4 regions of the Streptomyces sp. NPDC002138 genome follow, and region 3 is predicted to be linked to each of the others. Evidence: riboswitches for the same ligand, from Rfam matches in the RefSeq annotation. Region 3 holds a riboswitch; each other region holds the start of a gene.
The links. A riboswitch is a leader RNA that binds a small molecule or an ion and turns the genes downstream of it on or off. The one in region 3 is predicted to bind cobalamin.
Positions count from the first base shown of each region.

Region 1: another riboswitch for cobalamin. It lies ahead of cobN (cobaltochelatase subunit CobN); the one in region 3 lies ahead of ABT084_RS15605 (ribonucleoside-diphosphate reductase subunit alpha).
Region 2: another riboswitch for cobalamin. It lies ahead of metE (5-methyltetrahydropteroyltriglutamate--homocysteine S-methyltransferase); the one in region 3 lies ahead of ABT084_RS15605 (ribonucleoside-diphosphate reductase subunit alpha).
Region 4: another riboswitch for cobalamin. It lies ahead of ABT084_RS07590 (ABC transporter substrate-binding protein); the one in region 3 lies ahead of ABT084_RS15605 (ribonucleoside-diphosphate reductase subunit alpha).

Region 1 covers NZ_JBEOXE010000068.1:7,378-11,261, forward strand. The annotation lists gene ABT084_RS31285 (precorrin-8X methylmutase) at 1-374, opposite strand, end outside; gene cobG (precorrin-3B synthase) at 382-1,878, opposite strand; cobalamin riboswitch at 2,191-2,322, shown strand; gene cobN (cobaltochelatase subunit CobN) at 2,363-3,884, shown strand, end outside.
Region 2 covers NZ_JBEOXE010000085.1:6,535-10,418, forward strand. The annotation lists gene ABT084_RS33835 (acyl-CoA dehydrogenase family protein) at 1-633, shown strand, start outside; gene ABT084_RS33840 (hypothetical protein) at 855-1,559, opposite strand; cobalamin riboswitch at 1,772-1,990, shown strand; gene metE (5-methyltetrahydropteroyltriglutamate--homocysteine S-methyltransferase) at 2,223-3,884, shown strand, end outside.
Region 3 covers NZ_JBEOXE010000020.1:49,880-53,763, forward strand. The annotation lists gene ABT084_RS15585 (carbon starvation CstA family protein) at 1-439, shown strand, start outside; gene ABT084_RS15590 (CstA-like transporter-associated (seleno)protein) at 436-633, shown strand; gene ABT084_RS15595 (Uma2 family endonuclease) at 685-1,260, opposite strand; gene ABT084_RS15600 (GNAT family N-acetyltransferase) at 1,348-1,845, shown strand; cobalamin riboswitch at 1,897-2,028, shown strand; gene ABT084_RS15605 (ribonucleoside-diphosphate reductase subunit alpha) at 2,194-3,884, shown strand, end outside.
Region 4 covers NZ_JBEOXE010000008.1:115,056-118,939, forward strand. The annotation lists gene ABT084_RS07585 (FecCD family ABC transporter permease) at 1-405, opposite strand, end outside; gene ABT084_RS07590 (ABC transporter substrate-binding protein) at 402-1,415, opposite strand; cobalamin riboswitch at 1,452-1,590, opposite strand; tRNA gene ABT084_RS07595 (tRNA-Trp) at 1,828-1,900, opposite strand; gene ABT084_RS37960 (ankyrin repeat domain-containing protein) at 1,959-2,360, opposite strand; partial or broken gene ABT084_RS37965 (hypothetical protein) at 2,388-2,855, opposite strand; gene ABT084_RS07605 (NADP-dependent oxidoreductase) at 2,925-3,851, opposite strand.

The DNA of each region.
Region 1 (3,884 bases), on a different contig from region 3:
TCGAGGGCGGCGGCGCTGCGCGTGGTGCCCATCTTCGCGGCGAGCTCCGGCACTTCGGGATCCGACAGGGTGCAGATCACCTCGTTGTCGGCGGGCAGCCGCTTGCGGGTGACCCCGCTCGCGACCATGCGTACGTCGCACAGGATGGGCGCCCCGGAGTGGAGCGCGGCGCGGGCGCGCAGCACGACGTCCGGCGTGTAGCCCAGATCCTTGGTCAGGTCGGTCATCCCGCACGCGTGGATCATGCGCACGGCGACCTGCGACACCGAAGCGGGCAGCCCGGCGAGGTCCGCCTCGGCGCGGATCGTGGCAAAGGACTGGCGGTAGATCGCGGCGCCGTCCTTCTCGTACTCGAACACTGTGTACTCGCTCATCTCTTCACTACGTCTGCTGCTGAGGCTGCTGGGGCTGCTGAGGCTGATCGGTCTGCTGAGGCTGATCGGTCTGCTGGGGATGCTGGGTCGGCTGGGTCTGCGTCACCATGGCATCCGCTTCCGCGAGGGCCGCGGTCAGGTCGGGCGCCGTCGCCGGTACGTCGTCCCGCACCGGGCGCCCCGCCCGCCCGGCCACCGCGAGGGCGTACCCCCGGGGCCCGGCGACCAGGTCCAGCCAGACGGCCGCGCGCGGATGCCCGCAGCGCCGCTCGCACCCGGACCAGTGCACCGGCGGCGCCGCGCCGCCCGCCCGGGCCCCGGCGGCCGCCACGACCGCCCGCGCGTCGGCCCGTACGTCGGCCAGCGCCTTCGCGCAGCCGGGCCGCCCGGTACAGGCGCTCACGTTCTCCCACGGATCGCCGGGCGCGGTGACCAGCCCGGCTCCGGCGAGCCGCGCGAGGGCGTCCGGCGTGGTGGCCGCGTCGGCGCCGGGGACGACGATCCCGCGCCAGGGGGTGAGCCGCAGGGTCCCGGCCGCGGCGGCGGCCGCGGCGGCCAGCAGGCGCCACTGACCGGTGGTCAACCGCCCCATCGGGGCCAGCACCGAGAGCGCGACGCGCTCCGCGTCGGGCCCCACGACCGCGCCGGGGCCGGGGCCCGCGGCCGCCCTGCCCGCGCTCGCGCCGAACCAGTGGGATTCGTCGGCCCTTTCGACCCTCTCGGCCCCCTCGGCCCCCTCGGCCCGCTCGGCCCGCTCGGCCCGCTCGGCCGAAATGCCCTGCTCCCGCAGCCGGTTGAGCAACTCACCCGCCCGCAGCCGGTGTTCGGCGGGCAGTTCACCCACCCGCCAGGCCTTGGTCCCGGCGCCGCGCACCGCGTCGAGGAAGTAGTGCGCCGCCGTCAGCGCGGCCCGGGGCGCGTCCCGAGGGTCGACCGCCACCGCGTCGGTGTCATTGTGCGTCCACAGCACGGCCGTTCCGGCGCGCAGCGCGCGGACGCTCACGTCGGGGGCGAGCGAGGTCACGTCACCGCGCCCGTCGTCGAGGGCGAAGAGGAAGCGCCCCGACAGGGCGGCCGCCGCCTCGCTCCCGCACAGCAGCCGGTCCAGCTCCGCGACCCAGGGCGTGACATCGGCGTGCCCCTGCCCGTCGAGCCCGGACAGCGGCGAGGCGACGATGTTGCGCACGCGTTCGTGGGTGGCGGCCGCGGCGGGCAGCAGTCCGGCGCCGGCCAGCAGGGCGGCCAGTTCGCCGCCGCAGCCCGCGCCGAGGCCGCGCAGCTGCGCGTTGCCGCGGGAGGTGAGGTCGAGGTGCCCGTCCCCGAGCCGGTCCGCCGCGTCGGCCAGCACGGCGGCCGCCTCCGCGGTGAGCAGGCCGCCGGGGATCCGGACCCGGGCGAGGTGGCCGTCGTCCGCCGCGTGCAGGCGCAGCGCGCCGGGGCAGGCGTCACCACGGTCCCGTATGACGGGTTCGTCCCGGGACGCGGCGGAGGTGGGCGGGGGCATGGCGGCGAGCATACCCACGATCGGGGCCGCCCGGCCTGTGTCCGTCACCACGCCACTGGTCCCCCGGGTGCGGGTGCATGGGGCCTCCGGCGGGTCCTCAAACGCCGGACGGGCTGAATTCCCCGGGCACATCCAGCCCGCCCGGCGATTGAGGGCCCGCCGGAGGCCCCACGACCCGAAGGGTTCGTCGCACGCAGGCCCCGGCAGCCAATCCCAGCCCCGCCGGCGTTTGAGGCGCCACCACAGGCACCGACACCGGCCCCCACCTGCCGTTCACTTGCCACGGCACCTAAGATGACCCCTCGACGGGCCATTCGGCCCGTCATCGCCGAGGACGGCGACATGGGAGGAAGCCCGGTGAGATTCCGGCGCGGTCCCGCCACTGTGAATCCGGCAGCCGCCAGCGGCGCCACCGGGTGAGTCAGGAACTCCCGTCGTCCTCACTGCCCGGGGCGCGGAAACCCCGAGGAAGGCCCGCCGCCGCATGATCCTGCTGCTGTCGACGTCCGACACCGATCTGCTCAGTGCCCGCGCCTCGGACGACGGCCCGGTCCCGTACCGGTTCGCGAACCCTTCCCGGCTCCCCCTCGACGACCTCCCCGCGCTGCTCGACGGCGCGGACCTGGTCGTCGTACGCCTCCTCGGCGGCCTGCGCGCCTGGCAGGAGGGGCTCGATCTGCTCCTCGCCGCCGACCAGACCCGCCCGGTCGTCGTGCTGACCGGCGAACAGGCCCCGGACGCCCAGCTGATGGAGGCGTCCACCGTCCCCATCGGCATCGCGGCCGAGGCGCACGCCTACCTCGCGCACGGCGGCCCCGCCAACCTGGAGCAGCTGGCCCGCTTCCTCTCGGACACCGTGCTGCTCACCGGCCACGGCTTCGAGCCGCCCGCCGCCGCTCCCACCTGGGGGCGGCTGGAGCGCGCGGCGGAGCCCGCCGCCGGTCCCCGGATCGCGGTGCTCTACTACCGCGCCCACCACATGAGCGGCAACACCGCCTTCGTGCACGCCCTCTCGGACGCCGTGGTGGACGCGGGCGGCGTGCCCGTCCCGCTGTACGTCTCCTCGCTGCGCTCCCCCGAACCGGAGCTGCTCGCCGAGCTGGCGACGGCCGACGCCATCGTGACGACCGTCCTCGCGGCGGGCGGCACCCGTCCCGCCGAGGCCTCGGCGGGCGGCGACGACGAGTCGTGGGACGCGGGCGCGCTCGCCGCGCTCGACGTGCCGATCCTGCAGGCGCTGTGCCTGACCGGTTCGCGCGCCACCTGGGAGGAGAGCGACGAGGGCCTGTCCCCGCTCGACTCGGCCAGCCAGGTCGCGGTGCCGGAGTTCGACGGCCGGCTGATCACCGTCCCGTTCTCCTTCAAGGAGATCGACGAGGACGGCCTCCCGGCGTACGTCGCCGATCCCGAACGGGCCGCCCGGGTCGCCGGCATCGCCGTGCGCCACGCCAGGCTGCGGCACACCCCGAACGCCGAGAAGCGGATCGCGCTCGTCCTCTCCGCGTACCCCACCAAGCACTCCCGCATCGGCAACGCGGTCGGCCTCGACACCCCCGCCAGCGCCGTCGCCCTGCTGCGCCGGCTGATCGCGGAGGGCTACGACTTCGGCCCGGCCGAGGAGATCCCCGGCCTGGTCTCCGGCGACGGCGACGAGCTGATCCGCGCGCTGATCGAGGCGGGCGGCCACGACCAGGACTGGCTCACCGAGGAGCAGCTGGCCCGCAACCCGGTCCGGATCCCGGCCGCCGACTACCGCCGCTGGTACGCCGGTCTCCCCGGCGAGCTGCGCGAAGGCGTCGAGCGGCACTGGGGGCAGGCTCCCGGCACCATGTTCCTGGACCGCTCCCGCACCGCGACCGGCGGCGACCCCGACGGCGACATCGTGCTGGCCGCGCTGCGCCGCGGGAACCTGCTCATCCTCATCCAGCCGCCGCGCGGCTTCGGCGAGAACCCGATCGCGATCTACCACGACCCCGATCTGCCGCCCTCGCACCACTACCTGGCCG
Region 2 (3,884 bases), on a different contig from region 3:
ATCACGATGCTCCTGGTGCCGACCGACGACCCCGGCTACTCCTGCACCCTCATCAACACCCTTGCCTCGCACGACACCACCGCCAGCTACTACGAGGACATCCGTGTCCCCGCGAACCGCCGGGTCGGCCAGGAGAACAAGGGCTGGCGCCTGATCACCAACCAGCTCAACCACGAACGCGTCACCCTCGCCGCACACGGCACCATGGCCATCCGCGCCCTGCACGACGTACAGCGCTGGGCCGCCGACACCAAACTCGCCGACGGCCGCCGGGTCATCGACCTCGGCTGGGTGCGCGGCCGCCTCGCACGCACGCACGCCCGTCTGGACGCGATGAAGCTGCTCAACTGGCAGATGGTGAACGCCGTCCAGGGCGGCACGCTCTCCCCGCAGGACGCCTCCGCCGTCAAGGTCTACGGCTCCGAGGCCCGCCGCGACGCCTACGCCTGGCTGATGGAGATCGTCGGCGCGGCGGGCGCCCTGAAGGACGGCTCCGCGGGCGCCGTGCTCCACGGCGAGCTGGAACGCGGCTACCGCAGCGCGGTCATCTTCACCTTCGGCGGCGGCAACAACGAGATCCAGCGCGAGATCATCTCCTGGATCGGCCTCGGCATGCCCCGCGTCCGCCGCTGAGCACCCGCGGACGCCGCTGGCCGACGGGCGACGGCCGCGATCCGGCCCGCACCGATGTGCACGGCGGCCGGTGGACACCCGTCGGCCAGGATTCCCGCCCGAGGGCGCTTCGACGGTGCTCTGCTCGGCGGTTTACGCGGCATTCGCCCGTCGTGACGTCATGGACGGATCCTAGCGCTCACCGAGGTCTCGCGTTCCGGTCGATTCGATCAGGCCCGAGGTCACGCCATGCGGGCGCTCAAGGTGCGTACCACCTCGGTCAGGACCTTCTGGCGCCAGTTCTCTTCCGTCTCCGGGTACTTGCCCACGCCGTCCGCGGTCGACGAGCCGCTCACCTCGAACTGGTACGGGCCCTGATGGCAGACCATCGTGGAGGTCGTGCCCTTCGTGTAGCAGCCCGCCGCACCCAGCGAGTTCTTGAGGTCCTGGAACTTCTTGGTGTCCTGGCCGGCCCGCTTCGCCTCGTCGTCCCGGTCCTCGGCGTAGGCGTTCGCCACGAGGGCCGGATCGGCCACCGTCTTGAAGACGATGCGGATGTTGCTGTTGTGCTTGCCCTTGTACTTCGCCGGCAGCCCGAATTCGGTCCTGCAGCCGCCCGCCGGTACGTCACCCGTCGTGCCCGGGTCCGGCTTGCCGAGCGGGTTGAAGTTGAGGACGGTCACCTTGATCGGATCGCGCTGGAAGTCCTTCGCCTGCGGCAGGATCGCGCGGATCTCGTCGTCGCCCAGCACCTCGCACGCGTTGGGCCACTGAGCGACGGGGAGCGAGCCTCCCTGTACGGGCCTGGCGTCGAGCCGCGGCCCGGACGGCTTCGCCGACTCGAACTTCAGCGCCGGCGGCTCACTGCTGCAACCGGCCAGCACGACCGCGGCGGACGCGACGGCCACGGCGGCCAGGACGGAACGGCTCGGATTCATTGTCGGCACGTCCAACTTCCCTCTGCAGACACGGGGGATCCCCCACCTCGGGACCATTCTGGACGTGCGTGCCGCGCCGCCCGTGCCGATCCCGGGATGTTCCCTGTGATCTTCCCGACAGCAAGCCCGCCCCGGCTCAGTCATGTCCGCCATCGGCGAACCGTCTCATCCGGGCGTCCGGAATGTGGCCAACTCCTCCCCTCGGTACGGGCGGACACCTAAGGTGATCCCCAGCAGCTGGTTCGCCTCCGTCCGCCAGGCGGGATGCGTCGTAAGAGGGAACCCGGTGGGAATCCGGGACTGCCCCGCAGCGGTGAGCGGGAACGACCGCCGTCATACGCACTGGGCCCGTACGGGCCTGGGAAGCGACGGCCACTAGGTGTCTGCCCCCGGCAGACGTGCCCGTGAGTCCGAAGACCTGCCCGTTGCCCGCGCACGCACAGCCGTGCGCGGATTCCTGGTGACCTCGTGGGCGGGTCGGTCGGGGGCACCCCGGGCTCGCCCCGGGGCAAGGCGGACGGTCGTACCGGTACCCCGTGCACGGAGCGCGCGGGGGCGAGGGCGCGACGTACCGTCCGGTCCGCCGCCCTTCGCGCCCCACGTCCGGTCATCGGGACTCATGGAGACGTACTCGCGAAGGAGAGTTCCGTGACAACCGATTCCACCACCGAGATGGCCACCGATTCCGCAACCGCAGCCGTATGCGCCACTGTTCACGGCTACCCCCGGCAGGGGCAGAACCGGGAACTGAAGAAGGCCGTCGAGGGCTACTGGAAGGGCCGGGTCGACGCCGACGCACTGCGCGAGACCGCCGCGACCCTGCGCCGGACGAACTGGCGGCAGCTGGCCGGGGCGGGCATCACCGAGGTCCCCACCGGTGACTTCTCGTACTACGACCACGTCCTCGACACCAGCGTGATGGTCGGCGCGGTCCCGGACCGCCACCGCGCCGCCGTCGAAGCGGACCCGCTGGACGGCTACTTCGCCATGGCCCGCGGCACCCAGGACGTGGCGCCGCTGGAGATGACCAAGTGGTTCGACACCAACTACCACTACCTGGTACCGGAGCTGGGCCCCGACACCGTCTTCACCGCCGACTCCGGCAAGCAGGTCGCCGAGCTGAAGGAGGCCCTGGCCCTCGGTCTCGCGGCCCGCCCCGTGCTGGTCGGACCGGTCACCTACCTCCTGCTGGCCAAGCCCGCCCCCGGGGTGCCCGACGACTTCCAGCCCCTCACCCTGCTCGACCGGCTGCTGCCCGTCTACGCCGAAGTCCTCGCCGACCTCCGCGCGGCCGGCGCCGCATGGGTCCAGCTCGACGAGCCCGCCCTGGTCCAGGACCGCACCCCCGCCGACCTCGGCGCCGCCGCCCGCGCCTACCGCGAGCTGGGCGGCCTCGCCCCACGTCCCAAGCTGCTCGTCGCCTCGTACTTCGACCGGCTCGGCGAGGCCCTGCCGGTCCTGGCCAAGGCGCCGGTCGAGGGTCTGGCCCTGGACTTCACCGACCGGGCCGCGGGCAACCTCGCCGACCTCGCCGCCGTCGGCGGCCTGCCCGGGAAGCGGCTGGTCGCGGGGGTCGTCAACGGCCGCAACATCTGGATCAACGACCACGAGAAGTCCCTCGCCACCCTCGGCACCCTGCTCGGCCTCGCGGGCCGCGTCGACGTGGCGGCTTCCTGCTCGCTGCTGCACGTCCCGCTGGACGTCACCGCCGAGCGCGACATCGACCCGCAGGTCCGGCGCTGGCTGGCCTTCGCCCGCCAGAAGACCGCCGAGATCACCACCCTCGCCCGCGGCCTCGCCCAGGGCACGCACGCCATCGGCGCCGAACTCGCCGCGAACCGCGCCGACCTCGCCTCCCGGGCGCACTCGCCGATCACCCGCGACCCCGCCGTCCGCGCCCGCACCGCGGCCGTCACCGACGCCGACGGGCGCCGCTCGCAGCCCTACGACCGGCGGGCCGCCGCCCAGCGGGCCCACCTCGGGCTGCCTCCGCTGCCCACGACGACCATCGGCTCCTTCCCGCAGACCACCGAACTGCGCACCGCCCGCGCCGACCTGCGCGCCGGACGGCTCGACGAAGCCGGGTACGAGCGCCGCATCGAGGCGGAGATCCGCGAGGTGATCGCCTTCCAGGAGAAGGCGGGCATCGACGTCCTCGTGCACGGCGAACCCGAACGCAACGACATGGTCCAGTACTTCGCCGAGCGCCTCACCGGCTACCTGGCCACCCAGCACGGCTGGGTCCAGTCCTACGGCACGCGCTACGTCCGGCCGCCGGTGCTGGCCGGGGACATCACCCGTCCCGAGCCGATGACCGTGCGCTGGACGACGTAC
Region 3 (3,884 bases):
GGCCTGGGTGACGGCTGTTCCGCTGGCCTGGGACGTGGCCGTGACGCTCACCGCCAGCTACCAGAAGATCTTCTCCGACGACGCGACGATCGGCTTCTTCGCCCAGCGCGACAAGTACCTGGACGGAATCGACGCGGGCAAGGTGCTCAAGCCCGCGAAGACCATGGACCAGATGCACACCGTGGTCACCAACGCCACGGTCGACGGGGTCCTCTCCGCCCTCTTCGCGCTCCTGATCGTCATCGTCCTGCTGGACGCGGTCCGGACCTGCCTGAAGGCCGTCCGCGACCCGGGGAGCACCGTGCTCTCCGAGGTCCCGTGGACCGAGTCGAAGATCGTCGCTCCGGCCGGTCTGATCCCGACGGCCGCGGAGAAGGCGGAGCTGGCCGCCGCCGGCCTGGACTCCGGCGGCGGCCGGGTCAAGGAACCGGTGGCGTGAGCACCGTCCGGGCGGCGCTGGGGCGGATCCGGTTCTACGTCCGCGAGTTCTCGGGCGAGAGCGCCTACGACCGGTACGTCGCCCACGCGCGCTCCCACGACCCGGCCGCCGAGGTCCCCACCCGCCGGGACTTCGAGCGGGCCCGCACCGACTCCCGCGAGGCGGACCCCCGCGAGGGCTTCCGCTGCTGCTGAGAGGTGCCCGCGGGGCCCCCGTCCACCCAGGACGGGGGCCCCGCGGCGCGCTCAGCGCACCCAGTCCTTGAGGGGCTCGGTGTGGAGGGTGATGCTGACGGGGTCGGGGAGCTCGACGTCCTTACCGAAGGGCAGGGTGCGCACGGTCACGTACCGCTGCCCGTCGGGCTCACTGTGCACCGAGATCTCGCACTTGTCCCGATCGATCAGCAGGTAGACCGGGATGCCTGTAGCCGCGTAGGCACGGGGCTTCTCCACCCGGTCGCGCCGGTCGGTGTCAGAGTCCCACGAGGTCACCTCGACAACCATGAGCACCGGATCCGGGTCCACCCACTCGCCCTGCCCGGCGAACGCTCCCGAGGAAGCCAGCACCGCATCCGGAATCGCCCGGCCGGCCCGGTACTCCTCCGCTTTGATCCCCTGTCCCGGATGCAGCCAGAGTTCGGGGCGGTGCTGCATGCAGATCCGCGTGAGCCACTGAATGATCATCCCGTGGTCGCCGTCCGGCAACCCCTTGCTCCTCAGCTTCCCGTCGATGAACTCCAGCCTCAGCCCCTCCATCCGGTTGCGAGCCATCAGCGCGAGTTCCTCGAACTCCTTGGTCAGCATGTGGGGCCGGCCGGTCATCACGTCATGGCCTCGCTCGCCTTCCTCGACGGTGCTCCTTCCGACGATAGCGCCGTGCACCGACACCCGTGCTCCACACTCGACGCCATGGACATCACCATCCGGGCGGCGCTGCCCGCCGAATACGAAGAGCTGGGCGAGATCACGGCGCGGGCCTACCTGGACGACGGGCTGCTCGACCCGGAGGCCAACGGCTTCTACCTGACCGTGCTGCGCGATGTGGCGGGGCGGGCCGCCGACGCCGAGGTGCTCGTGGCCACCCACGACGGGCAGTTGCTCGGTGGAGTGGCCTTCGCCGCACCCGGCAGCCGGCTGGCCGAAATCGCCGGTCCCCACGAGGCCGAATTCCGGATGCTGGCGGTCTCCCCCGCGGCGCGGGGCCGCGGGGCCGGGGAGGCCCTCGTACGCGCCTGCATGGACCGCGCACGGGCCCTGGAGGGGGTCACCCACCTGGTCCTGTCCACGAAAGCGGCCATGCTGGGGGCCCACAGGATCTACGGGCGCCTGGGCTTCACCCGGACGCCGGAGCGGGACTGGGCACCGGTCCCGGCGGTCCCCTTGCTCACGTACCGCGTGGAGTTGTAGCCACGCCGACACAACATGTGGTGGGTCGCGCAACGAGCGGCCCCCACATGTATGCTCATGCTCGCTGTCGCCGCAGGGGAATCCGGTGCGAATCCGGAACTGTCCCGCAACGGTATGAACTGCACCCAACCACCCATTGGTGCCGCCGCAAGTCCGAGGACCTGCCGACAGTGCGCCCGGACCGACCGGTCCGGACGCCGAGACGTCCGGGCCTCGCGGTTGGGCCGGTGGACGCCATGTGGTGACGCGTGACTGCCCTGCCCGGGTCCGCACGTCCAGACGCCCTCATGGCAGCCTCCCCGCCCCGCCTCCGAGCCATCCGGAGCCGAGCGAGGGAGAGCCCCCCACGTGACCATCGCGCCTGCCGCACCGCGCGCCGAGTCCGCCCAGCCCGAGGCCACCGAGGGTCCTGGCGCCGCGCTGCTGCGCACCCTCACCGACCTCACCGCCGACCTGGCCGACACCGACCCCGGCCGGGTCGCCGCCGCCGCGCTGCGGGGCCGCAGCGCCGTCGCCGACGAGGCCGAACTGCGCGGGCTGGCCACCGAGGCGGCCGCGGGTCTGATCTCGGAGGACCCCGCGTACTCCCGGCTGGCCGCGCGTCTGCTGACGCTGACGATCGCCGACGAGGCCGCGGGCCAGGGGGCCACCTCCTTCTCGGCGTCCGTCGCGGTCGGTCACCGCGAGGGCCTGATCGCCGACCGCACCGCCGAGTTCGTCGAGGCGCACGCCGCCCGGCTGAACGCGCTGGTCGAGCACGCCACCACCGAGGGCGCCGACGACCGCTTCGGCTTCTTCGGTCTGCGCACCCTGCACAGCCGTTACCTGCTGCGCCACCCGATCACCCGCCAGGTCATCGAGACCCCGCAGCACTTCATGCTGCGCGTGGCCTGCGGCCTCGCCGAGTCTGGTCCCCATGGTGAGATCGGCGGCGTCCAGGCCGTCGAGGAAGTGGCCTCGCTCTACCGGCTGATGAGCCGCCTCGACTACCTGCCGTCCTCCCCCACGCTCTTCAACTCCGGCACCCGGCACCCGCAGATGTCCTCGTGCTACCTGCTGGACTCCCCGCTCGACGAGCTGGACTCGATCTACGACCGCTACCACCAGGTCGCGCGCCTGTCGAAGCACGCGGGCGGCATCGGCCTCTCGTACTCCCGCATCCGCGCCCGCGGTTCCCTGATCCGCGGCACCAACGGGCACTCCAACGGCATCGTGCCGTTCCTCAAGACCCTCGACGCCTCGGTCGCCGCCGTGAACCAGGGCGGCCGCCGCAAGGGCGCCGCCGCGGTCTACCTGGAGACCTGGCACGCGGACATCGAGGAGTTCCTCGAGCTGCGCGACAACACCGGTGAGGACCAGCGCCGTACGCACAACCTGAACCTCGCCCACTGGGTGCCGGACGAGTTCATGCGCCGCGTGAACGCCGACGCCGACTGGTCGCTGTTCTCCCCGGCCGACGTGCCCGAGCTGGTCGACCTGTGGGGCGACGAGTTCGACGCCGCCTACCACAAGGCCGAGGCCGCGGGCCTGGCCCGCAAGACCATGCCCGCGCGCGACCTGTACGGCCGGATGATGCGCACCCTCGCGCAGACCGGCCAGGGCTGGATGACGTTCAAGGACGCCTCCAACCGCACGGCGAACCAGACCGCCGAGCCGGGCACCGTCGTCCACTCCTCGAACCTGTGCACCGAGATCATCGAGGTCACCAACGACGGCGAGACCGCCGTCTGCAACCTGGGCTCGGTCAACCTGGGCGCGTTCGTCCTCACCGAGACCGGTGAGATCGACTGGGAGCGGCTGGACGAGACCGTCCGCACGGCCGTCACCTTCCTCGACCGCGTCGTGGACATCAACTTCTACCCGACCGAGCAGGCCGGCCGCTCCAACGCCCGCTGGCGTCCGGTGGGTCTGGGCGCGATGGGCCTCCAGGACGTCTTCTTCAAGCTGAAGCTGCCGTTCGACTCCCCCGAGGCGAAGGCGCTGTCCACCAAGCTCTCCGAGCGCATCATGCTGGCCGCGTACGAGGCCTCCTGCGACCT
Region 4 (3,884 bases), on a different contig from region 3:
CAGGGCGCCCAGCGATCCGGCGAAGGCGGCCAGGGGCAGGGTGACGCTCGTCGCGACGCCCGCGCCGACACCGAGCACGGTGACGGCCACGGCGCCCGCCGAGGCCCCGGAGGACGCGCCGAGCAGGAACGGATCGGCCAGTTGGTTGCGTACGAGGGCTTGCAGCACCGCGCCCGTCACGGCGAGCCCGGCCCCGACGACCGCGGCGAGCAGCACGCGCGGCATCCGCACCTCCCACACGATGGAGGCGAAGGCACCCGGGCGCGGGCCGTCCAGGACGATGTCCAGCACCTGGCCGGGGGCGATCCGCACCGGCCCCAGGGCCAGGCCCGCCACCGCGCCCGCGGCGAGCGCCGCGGTGAGCAGGGTGAGGACGAGCGGGGTCCGGCGGCGGTCCGCCCTCACGCGGCGTCGGGGTGCAGCTGGCGGGCGAGGGACTCGACGGCGTCGGCGACGCGGACCCCGAGGACGGCCGAGGACAGCGGCAGGACGACGAACCGCCGGTCCCTGATCGCGGGAACCCGGGCGAGCGCCGGGTCGTTCAACAGACGCTGCTTCTTGGCTTCGACGCCCGTCCCGCCGTAGTCGTAGATCAGCACGGTCTCCGGCTTGCGTTCGATGACCTTCTCCCAGGACACGTCGCCGAAGGTGTCCTTGAGGTCGGCGAACACGTTCGTCCCGCCCGCCAGCGAGACGATCTCGTTGCCGATGCCGTTGCCGCCCGAGGTGAAGGCCGCGGTCTCGCCGGAGTCGTAGACGAAGACGGCCGGACGGGGCTTGTCCTTGACGCGTGCGGTGACGGCGTCGATGCGGCGCTGCTCGTCCTCGATCAGCCGCGCACCGCGGTCGGGCACTCCGAAGGTGCGGGCGACCTCGGTGATCTCGGTCTTCAACTGGTCGATCCGGACCGGTCCGGGGGTGCAGTACTCCACGCTGAGGCGGGTGTTGATGCCGCTCTTGCGCAGCCCCTCGCGGTCGCGGCCCTGGGACGCGTCGAAGGCGCTGGAGTACCCGCCGTAGACGAAGTCGGGGTTGGCGCCGAGCAGCAGTTCCTTCGACGGGTACTCCTTGGCCAGCACCTTGATCTTGTCGTAGGCCGGCCGGTAGGCGGGCAGGACGGCGTCGTCGATGTAGGCGGTGCCCGCCATCCGGTCCCCGAGGCCGAGGGCGAGCAGTACCTCGGTGGCGTGCTGGTTCATGCTGACGGCGCGCCGGGGCGGGGCCTGGTACGTCGTGGTCACACCGCAGTTGGTCACGGTGTACGGGAATCCCGCGCCCCCGGCGTCGGCCGCCGGCCGGGCGGCGGCGTCCCGGGCGGGCTCGTCCGGGGTGGCGCCGCAGGAGGTCAGCGATAGCAGCAGGGGCAGGGAAGCGAGCGGGGCGAGCGCGCGCAGGGCGGCACGGAAACGCGGCATGGCGAAGCCTCTCCGGGGGATCCTCGTCCCCTGGTCGAAGTGAAGAGGCGGCGCGTCAGTGTCTGACTCCCGGGACCCGCGAGGGGAAACCGGTCACAGTGGCGGGACCGTACCGGTTTCACACCGGTTTCCTGGTTCGCGCCGCCTGGGGTAACCCGGACAAGTGTGCCAGATCGGCCGTGCCGGGCTCGCGGGGCGTGCCCGGCGGGCGTTGTCAGTGGGGGCGCCTACCGTGAACTCCGTTCCCATTCGCGCTCGCTGGCTGCGGCGCTACTCGGGTGCCGCCCGTCGGACCCCCCGGGGACAGCGACCGACGGGCGGATTCCGCGCGTACACGCGAAAACCCAGGGGGAGATGACTCCCACCTGGGTTTTCGACGGACCGTTCGCCGGGCGTCCGGCGGACTCTCTTGCAGGGGCGGCAGGACTCGAACCTACGACATTTGGTTTTGGAGACCAACGCTCTACCAACTGAGCTACGCCCCTCCGCTGTCACCAGTCTGGCATGCGGCGGACGGATGATCCAATCACTTCCAGCATGTGGTCACCCGATGAGATCAGCTGCCGCGTGCGCACCGCGTTCCCACAACCAGTCCGTCACCTCGCGGGCGCCGCCGGTGTCCTGGGAGCGCGCGATGTCCAGCGGGGTCATGCCGTCGTAGCCGATCCAGTCGAGGTCGGCGCCCCGGGCGAGCAGGTAGCGGGCCGTCTCCGGGCGACCGCCGTGGCAGGCGCCCCAGAAGGCGCTCGTGATCTCGTCCGGGCCGGGCGGGCGGGGCGCCGTGAGGAACTCCTCGACCCGGTCGAGGAGTCCGAGGGCGGCCGCGTCCTGGAAGTCGGCGCGGGCGCCGTGTTCCAGGAGGCGCCGGGCGGCCCGCCACTGACCGAAGGCGCGCGCGTCGGCGAGCGGGGTGCCGCCGCCGATGACCCCGCCCGTGGCATCCACCGCGGCACCGCAGGCGACGAGGGCGTCGACGGCGGCGACGTCGTCGTTACTGGCGGCCCAGTGCAGCGGGGTCTCCTCGTGCGCCCCGACGAACCGGGCCGCCGGTCGGCGCCCGCCTCGACGAGCAGCCGGATGACGTCGGGGCCGGCCGGGTGGTGGCCCGGCCAGTCCGTGGCGATGTGCAGCAGGCTCCGCCCGCCCGCGGCCCCGCCGGCCTTGACGATGGTTTCGCGGGCCAGAGCGGGATGCGCGGCCAGGAGTTCCCGCAGCCGCGGCAGGTCCCCGGAGCGGATGGCGGCCGTGACGGCCACCGCGATCGGGTCCTCGGAATCCATCGGGCCTGCCTTCCGCCGCGCGCCGCCGCCGTGCCGGGACCAGGCTAGCGAGTCGCCCGCCGGTCACACGAGCAGAGAACGGCCCGCCCGGGGCCCCGGTTCCGTCCACCCGGGCCGGACCGCGGCCAGGACCGGCGGACCGACGGACCGACGGGCGCACGGACCAGCGGGCGCACAGACCAGCCGGCGCACGGACAGACGTACCAGCCGGTCAGGCCGGTCAGGCCGGTCAGGGCACGAGGACGATGCGCCCGCGCAGGCCGCGTGCGGCCAGGGACTCGTGGGCCGCGGCGGCTTCCGCGAACGGCATCGTCCGGGCCACCCGCAGGGTGAGACCGCCGACGTCCGCGAGCGCGGTCAGCTCGGCGAGCCGCGCCGCGTCGCTGTGCACCCGGATCTGCGAGACCCGGATCCCGCGCTCCGCTCCCGGACCCGCGCCGAGAACGCTGACGAACGCACCGCCGTCCCGCACCGCACCGATCACCGACCCGCCCAGGGCGGCCGCGTCGATCAGCCCGTCGACTCCGCCGGGAACGGCCGCGCGGATCGCGGCAGTGGGGTTCTCGGAGCGCGCGACGAAGACGTCGGCCCCGAACTCGCGCACCAGCTCCTCGTCCTGCGGCGCGGCGACGGCGACGGCCCGCAGACCGCGCGCGACCGCCAGTTCCACGAGGTAGCCGCCCACGGCGCCCGCCGCACCGGTGATCGCCACCGTGGCGCCGTCGGCCGCGCCGAGCAGGTCCAGGGCCTGCCAGGCGGTGAGTCCGTTCAGCGGGAGGGTCGCCGCCTCGACCGGACGTGCGCGGCGGGGCGCGGCGGCGACCGCCGTGGCGGGCAGGACGACGTACTCGGCGTGCGTGCCCGCCTGGGTGTCCGGCCAGTCCGACAGGCCGATCACGGCGTCGCCGACCGCGAAGCCACTGACACCGGCGCCCAGGGCGTCGATGGTGCCCGCGACATCGAGACCGGGAATGTAGTAGTCCCGTACTGGGACGCGCGAGGCCAGGGCGCCGGACCGGATCAAGGCGTCGGCGGGGTTCAACGCGGCCGCCGCGACCCGGATGCGGATCTGACCGTCCCCCGGCTCGGGGACCGGCACTTCGGCGACGCGGAGCACCTCGGGGCCACCGTATTCGGACACGATGACAGCACGCATCTTGACGTCTTCTCTCTGAAGGTGGCCTGACCG